DNA from 2 places in the Halomonas sp. PAMB 3232 genome. Region 2 is predicted to be linked to the other one. Evidence: riboswitches for the same ligand, from Rfam matches in the RefSeq annotation. Region 2 holds a riboswitch; the other holds the start of a gene.
What was found. Region 2 has a riboswitch for cobalamin ahead of RN346_RS10305 (TonB-dependent receptor domain-containing protein). Riboswitches for the same ligand answer to the same signal wherever they lie in the genome.

Region 1: another riboswitch for cobalamin. It lies ahead of RN346_RS01495 (ABC transporter substrate-binding protein); the one in region 2 lies ahead of RN346_RS10305 (TonB-dependent receptor domain-containing protein).

Annotation. Positions count from the first base shown of each region.
Region 1 is NZ_CP134865.1:319,265-322,891, forward strand. Features, by position in the region: gene RN346_RS01485 (ABC transporter ATP-binding protein) at 1-608, opposite strand, end outside; gene RN346_RS01490 (iron ABC transporter permease) at 605-1,642, opposite strand; gene RN346_RS01495 (ABC transporter substrate-binding protein) at 1,642-2,670, opposite strand; cobalamin riboswitch at 2,711-2,901, opposite strand; gene RN346_RS01500 (DUF2243 domain-containing protein) at 2,995-3,462, shown strand; gene RN346_RS01505 (cytochrome c oxidase assembly protein) at 3,463-3,627, shown strand, end outside.
Region 2 is NZ_CP134865.1:2,244,242-2,247,868, forward strand. Features, by position in the region: gene RN346_RS10305 (TonB-dependent receptor domain-containing protein) at 1-908, opposite strand, end outside; cobalamin riboswitch at 1,044-1,249, opposite strand; gene RN346_RS10310 (bifunctional adenosylcobinamide kinase/adenosylcobinamide-phosphate guanylyltransferase) at 1,270-1,737, opposite strand; gene RN346_RS10315 (histidine phosphatase family protein) at 1,689-2,333, opposite strand; gene RN346_RS10320 (adenosylcobinamide-GDP ribazoletransferase) at 2,285-3,046, opposite strand; gene RN346_RS10325 (bifunctional adenosylcobinamide kinase/adenosylcobinamide-phosphate guanylyltransferase) at 3,043-3,627, opposite strand, start outside.

The sequences.
Region 1 (3,627 bases), 1.8 Mb from region 2:
TGAGAAAGATCGTGCAGCGCGACCACGGCGGTGATCGGCAGCGCCTTGATCAGCGCCAGAATGGCGAGCTGGTGGTGGATATCGAGATGGTTGGTGGGCTCGTCGAGCAGCATCAGCTGCGGTTGTTGCGCGTGGGCGCGGGCGATGTGCACGCGTTGGCGCTCGCCGCCGGAAAGCGAGGCCCAGAGCCGGTCGGCCAGCGCCTCCATCTCCACCGCGCCAAGTGCCCGGTCGACGGCGGCGGTGTCCTCGGCGCGCCAGTGGCCCAGCCGCCCAAGCCAGGGCGTGCGACCAAGCTCCACCGCGTCGCGGGCGGTGAGCCGCTCGTCGGTGTCCGCCTGCTGCGCTACCAGCGCCATGCGCCGGGCGATCTGGCGCCGGCTCAAGCGCGAAAGCGGCGTACCCTCGAAGCGCACCTCGCCCCGGCCTGGCGGCAAGAGCCCGGCCAGCAGACGTAAAAGCGTCGACTTGCCCGCGCCGTTGGGGCCAATCACGCCCAGCGTCTCGCCGGGAAAGACGTCGAGGTCGATGCCGTCGACGAGCCTTCGCCCGGATGCCGAAAAGCTCACGCCGCGGGCGCTCAGTAGCGGCGGGATCGCTTGACTCACTGCCGCCCCCGCACCATCAGGTAGGCAAACGCCGGCGCGCCGACCAGCGCGGTGATCACGCCGATGGGCAGCACCTGGCCGGGAATCACCACCCGGGAAACGACATCGCACAGCACCATGAACACCGCCCCGCACAAGGCGGTCGCCGGCACCAGCCGGCGGTGGCGCACCCCGACCAGCAGCCTACAGGCGTGGGGCACCACCAGCCCGACGAAGCCGATCGCGCCGGTGATCGACACCATCACTGCCGTCGCCAGCGCCGCCGTGCCGATCAAAAGCCCCTTCGTTGCCCGCAGATTCACACCGAGCGACGCCGCGCTTTCCGCACCGAAGGCGAAGGCGTCGAGCGAGCGCACGTGTCCAAGCGCCACCGCCAGACTCGCCCCGGCCACCGGCAGCGCCAGCCAGGCGTCCGGCCAGCGCACGCCGGACATATTGCCCAACAGCCAGAACATGATGCCCCGGGCCTGCTCGGCGTTGGCGGAGTGGGCGATGATGAAGGCGGTCAAGGCGTTGAACAGCTGCGCCCCGGCGATACCGGCGAGAATCAGAATGCCCGCGCCGCGCACGCCCTGGCCGCCGCCGGCCAGATGCGCCAGCAGCGCCACGAAGCTGAAGGCGGCAAGTGCCCCGGCGAAGGCGCCCATGGACATCGAGATCATTCCCGCCCCGAGGCCTGCCACGGTCACCGTGACCGCGCCGGTGGAAGCGCCCGCCGAGATGCCCAGCAGGTACGGGTCGGCCAGCGAATTACGTAACAGCGCCTGCAGAATCACCCCGGACACCGCCAGCCCCGCGCCGCAGCAGGCCGCCACGACGGCGCGCGCCAGGCGGTAGTGCCACACGATCGCCTCGTCGAGGGTGGAAAGCGGCCGGTCGATCATGCCAAGCTTGCTCGCCAATACGTTCAGCACGGTAGAGAGCGGGATGCGCGTCTCGCCGATCGAGGCGCCGACCAAAAGCGCCGCGATCAAACAAAGCGGCATCAGCCAGACCCACCGCGCGGAACCTGCGCCGATACGTGTCGCCCCCATCAGGACGACAGATCCATCTCGGCCAGCGCCTCGACCAGCGTCTCGAGGGCGTAGATGCTGCGAATCGACGGATCCATGGCGTGGGCGTCGATCTCGACCAGCCGGTCCTGCTCGACGGCCTCGAGCAGCCGGGTGACCGGATCGTTTTGCAGGAATTCGCGTTTCACAGCGATGTCGTCGGCGGGAAAGCGGCGCCGATCCATGCGCGCGGCAGCGATGAAGGTGGGGTCGGCGCGGGCGATGCTCTCCCAGCCCACCGTCGGCCACTCCTGATCAATACGCACCACGTTGTCGATGCCAAGCGTCGTCATCATCCAGTCCGGCACGCTGTTGACGCCGGCAACGTACGGATCGATCCCCAGGTCCGCCGAGGAGTACCAGAACACCCCGCGCAGTTCGCCCTGCAAATCGAGCGCCTGAGCGGCCTCGATTGCGGCGGTTTCTCGCGCCTGAAGATCGCTCACGGCATTCTCGCCGCGCTCGACGACGTCGAAGATCTCGGCCAGCGTTTCGATACTCTGGTACACCAGCGCCGGGTCAAACAGGCGTTCGCGGGCGCCATCCATGCTCTGATGGTTGTCCTTGCCCACACACTCGGTGGGCAGCGTCCAGAGCGGCACGCCGGCGTCATCGAACATCGCGGGCGTACCCACGACGCCGGCCGGGCCGACCATCCACTCGTAAGCAGAGATCACCAGGTCCGGCTCTTGCGCCAGCACGCTCTCGAAGCTCGGCGCGTTGTCGGACAACCGCTCGACGTCGGCATTCGCCTCGGCAAACGCCTCGAGCACCGGATTGACCCAGAGCGAGGTGCCTGCCACGTGCTCTTCAAGGCCCAGCAGGTAGAGCATTTCCGTCGGCGCCTGGCCGATGGTGACCACGCGCGCCGGCGCTTTTTCCAGGGTGATTTCGTGGCCGCAACTTTCGAGCGTTAGCGGGTAGGCGGTGGCGGCCTGGGCGTGCGGGGGCGCGCCCAGAGAGACGCACAGCCCTGCCAGGGCCAGCGCCGGGGATCGCTTCAACATCATGTACACTCCCGTGCATGATCGGCGCGCGTATGGCGCGGCCTGGTTGTGAGGATGCGTCGGCAGGTCTCCTGACTCACGGGTCGTCGCTAGCTCGCCTTCCCGGACGGATGTCCAGTGGCACGTGTGAGCATCGCTCGCCGCCTACAGTTGCGGGGGCAGTTCCGGTTCGCGCGAAGCGCTTCGGATTCCCTATCAAGTTCCGTACGGAACACCGATGCCGGCCATTCTAGAGAGCGCTGCAGGGTAGGGCAATCACGGCCCGCGCCGCGGTGGCGCTCATCCAATGCCTTGCCTACGCTGATAGCGACATCAGGGAGTTCGGCCATGACGTACGATGCGAACAAACGCGACATCCATGACATCAAGCGCTCGCGCTGGGCGGCGGTGCTGGTCGGCATCGGCGCGATGGCGGCGCTCGATGAGATCGTCTTTCATCAGCTGCTGCAGTGGCACCACTTTTTCGACTTTTCCACCCCCGCTTTCGGCATTCTTTCCGACGGCCTTTTGCACGCCTTCGAGCTCTTGGCAGTGGTGGTCGGCGTGTTTCTTTTGCTGGATCTCTCCCAGCGCGGGCGCTTGAGCGTGGCCTGGGCGAAGGCGGGGTTCTTTCTGGGGATGGGCGGCTTTCAGCTCTTCGACGGCCTCATCAACCACAAGATTTTACGCCTGCACCAGATTCGCTACGGAGTGGACCCGCTGATGTACGACCTGGTCTGGAATGCCTTCGCGGTCGGGTTTCTGCTGATCGGTGCGTGGTTCTGGCGCCGCGCCCGCGTGTTGCCCGCGCGCTGAATGCACGCCGGCCACCCCGCTTCGCCGCTCGACTGGCTGCCGTTTTTACTGGTCGTGCTCGTCACCTGCCAGTATCTGGCGGCGGCCGGGCTTCAGCGGGCGGGTGGGTCTGGCTGGAGCCTCTGGCGCTGCGGCTTTTTCCTTTTTGGCAGCGCACTTCTGGCC
Region 2 (3,627 bases):
GTGGAGTCGCCGAACTCGTCAACGTTATCGCTTTCGTCGCGGGCCTCGGAAAGTGTCACCCGCGAGCGCCAGGCATCCCCCACCGGAAGCTCGGCATAGACGCCGGCGACCTGCTGGACAAAGTCGTTCTCGCCGCCGTCGTACTCGTTGTTGCCGCGTGCGCGCAGCGCCAGTACGCCGGCCTCGCCCCCGTTATCAAACGTGTGCGACACCCGGGCGAGTGCCGTGGTGTTGTCATAGCCCTTGTCGTCACCGCTGCGGCGCACCGGCACGCCGTCGGTGTTGAAGTGGCTCGCCGCGAAGCTATAGCGGGTGCCGCCCTCTGACCCGCTGAGCCCTGCGCTTGCGCGCGCCGTGCCGAAGGAGCCGCCGCCAAACGAAAGCCGGGGCTGCGGGCCGTTGCCCTCCTCCGGGGCGTGGGTGAAGAGCTGCACGACACCGCCGATGGCGTCCGCCCCGTAAAGGCTTCCTTTTGGTCCGCGCACGATTTCGGCGCGCTCAAACAGGCGCGGGTCGAGACTTCCCCAGGCCGCCCCGCCGCTGGTGGCCGAGCGCAGGCGAATGCCGTCGATCAGCAGCACGTTCTGGCTGCTGCCGGTACCGCGAAGAAACACGCTCGCATTCTTGCCGAAGCTGCCGTTACTGGAAACGTCGACCCCGGGCTGGCCACGCAAGAGGTCCGTGACGCTGACAGGGTCCTGCCGGTGAAAAGTGGCCTCATCGAGCACGGTGACGGATGAAAGGCTTTGATTCGCGGTGCGCGGGGCAAGAGCCGCGGTTACGACCACCGGGTTGAGCGGCTGCTTCTCCTCGGGAGTGTTCGAAGACACCGTTTGGGCGTGAACGGCCAGCGGCAGTGCGGCGAGCGTAAAGGCGGCAAGCCCCAGGGTGGGTCGCGCGTAGGTCATGATAAGCCCCTTGAGCCGTGCTCACCCGCACGGCCGATTTTTTTATGGCCGCGCGGCGAAGGAGCAAGGGGAAATGCGGGGTCGAGTGCCCCGTATCAGCCCTGAGCACGCCCTCCGCGACTCGGCATTGATGGTAGTGAAACCGTGGTTTTGGGCCGGTCTCCGGGCTGACGAGCAAAAAGGCGAGGCCTTTTTCAAACGGCGGCCTTCCCATGTCGCGCGCGACACAGTGGCGTAGTGGCCGTTGTTGACTCGATTACCGTTGCGGGGGCAGCGCTGGAATGGACACCAGCTTCCCGTTTAACCGACGCAAGGTCGGCACCCAAAAGTGAGCGTAAACTAGCAAGCCGTTAAGGCCAGGTCAATCGCACTCGGCCAGGCTCGCTTGCGCAATGCTGGGCGCGGCCAGGCGCTGCACCAGGCCGTGACGCACGTACCAGACACGCTCGGCGTGGCGCGCGGCGTCCTGGCTGAACCAGCCGTTGAGATCGCGAAGGCGGCGCTCTTCGCGCGCCATGGGTACCAGCCCTCGGCCGACCTCGCTCAGGATCAGCACGATCGTGGCGTTGCACGCCTTCGCGGCACGGCAAAGCGCGGCCAGATCCTCGCGCCACTGGGCGCGCAGGCGGTCGCTGTCGGTATCAAAAGCGCCGTCGCGGGCCACCCAGTCGAGCACGCCGTTGATCACCAGCGGCGTGTCGGGAATCAGAATCGAGTGGCAGTCCGCCAGCCGCTGGCCCGGGGCGAGGGTCCACCAGGCGGCGTTTTGAAAGCGCGTTTTTACGGCGTCGCGCTTGCCTGCGCGGGCACCGCCGATGAAAAGCTGCATTGCCACTCTCCTTCTCTAGCGCGATGGGACAGGTTCAGGCGCCGGCCGGTGGCCTGGGTCACCGTGGCCTCCCAGAAATCCACGGTTTCAAAACGCCGTCTCAGTTCACGAATCACGCCGCCGTGGGTGACGGCCAGCACGCGCCGGTGGCCCAAAGCGCGCGCGTTGTCGGCAAGCGTCGACAGCCAGCCGTCAAGGCGCGTGCGCAAATCCCCGGCGGATTCGCCGCCGGGGATTTTAAGCTCTCCAACGCTATCAATCCATGCCCTGTAGCCCGGATTGTCCTTGAGTTCGTCGTAAACCTTGCCTTCATACTCGCCGAAATCGAGCTCGCGAAGTCGGGGCTCCAGATAAACGCTCTCAGTCGCAGCGTCGGGCCGGGCCCACTCGAGGGTTTGACGACAGCGGGTCAGATCGCTTGCGTAGATCGCATCGAAGTGCTCATCCTCCAACGCTTTTTTGAGCGCATTGAGCCCCGGCTCGGCGTCGGGAAACAAAAGCGCGATATCACGCTGGCCCTGGTAGCGCCGTTCAAGGTTCCAGGCGGTCACGCCGTGGCGAACCACCACCAGCTCCACATCAAGATCACTAGCCAAAGCTCGACTCCTTCTATTAACGCGCCAATCATGTCGCCGTTGATGCCCTTGAAGGCGCGAAGCACCCCGGCGCGAAACAGCACGGTAAACAAAAGCGCCCCGGCCAGCCAGCCAAGTAAGGGCGGATAAAAAAGCGCCACGCCCAAAAGCGGCACCAGCGAAAGCGCCACGTCCACAGGGGCCAGCGAGCGCTTGAACGCGTAGGCGAGCCCGCTGGGTTGGACGCAAGGGCTCAGCACCAGCATGGCGGCGCCGGCAAAGCGGGCAAGCGCCGGCACGATCAAAAACCAGAGCGCGGGCGCGCCGATATCAACCAGCGCACAGAGCAGCACCGCCTTCCAGGCGAGCAGGAAAAAAAGCGCCAGTATCCCGAAGCTACCCACCTGCGGGTCCTTCATAATTTCCAGGCGCCGCGCAAGCGGCTGATTGCTGCCAAGGGCATCGGCCAGGTCCATCGCGCCGTCCAGATGCAGGCCGCCGCCGAGCGCCACCCACAGGCTCAAAAGCGCCAGTGCGGCGATGGGCGCCGGCAGCGCTAATGCATCAAACGCCAGCGCAAAAAGCCACAGCAGCGCACCGATGAATAGCCCAACCAATGGGTAGGCGCGCAGCGCCCAGCGCCGGGTCGACGCATTCCAGGGGCACTCGATCGGCAGCGGTACGCGGGTCAGAAATTGAAACGCCAGCACGGCGCCGTAGAGGGCGTTTTTCACGGCGATGACTCTTCGCTGTTTCGGGACGTGGTGTCCAGGTGGGGATGAACGTCGAGATCAGCCTTCCACTCGATGGCGCACCCAGCGATTACTTCGATCACCGAGTCCGCTTGCTGGGCCAGCAGCCGGTGAAGGCGCTGCAAAAACGTCACGAAACGCCAGACGCCCGGGTCCGACGGCAGCGGCGCTTCGTTGAGATCGTTGGAGACGATGACCAGGTGCAGGCCTCGAGTGCGGGCATCGCCGAGCAGCTTTTTTAGGCAGCGCAGACCCTCCCGCTCGGCCTCAAACGGCTCGAACGCCGGGCCAAACAGTAGCTGGCTGGCCCAGAGGGTGAGGCAGTCGAGCAGCACTGCCTGGCCGTCGGGTACAGAAGCGACCGCTTCGTCCGGGTAAAGCGGCGCCTCCAGCGTGACCCAGCGGGCGTCACGGCGGGCCTGGTGGCGCGCGGCGCGCTCGCTCATTTCGCCGTCGTCCTGGCGGGCGGTGGCCACGTAGTAGCAGCGCTCGCCCCCCGCCGCCAGCGTGAGCGCTTCGGCCAGTTGGGATTTACCCGAGCGTGCGCCGCCGCTGACGAAAAC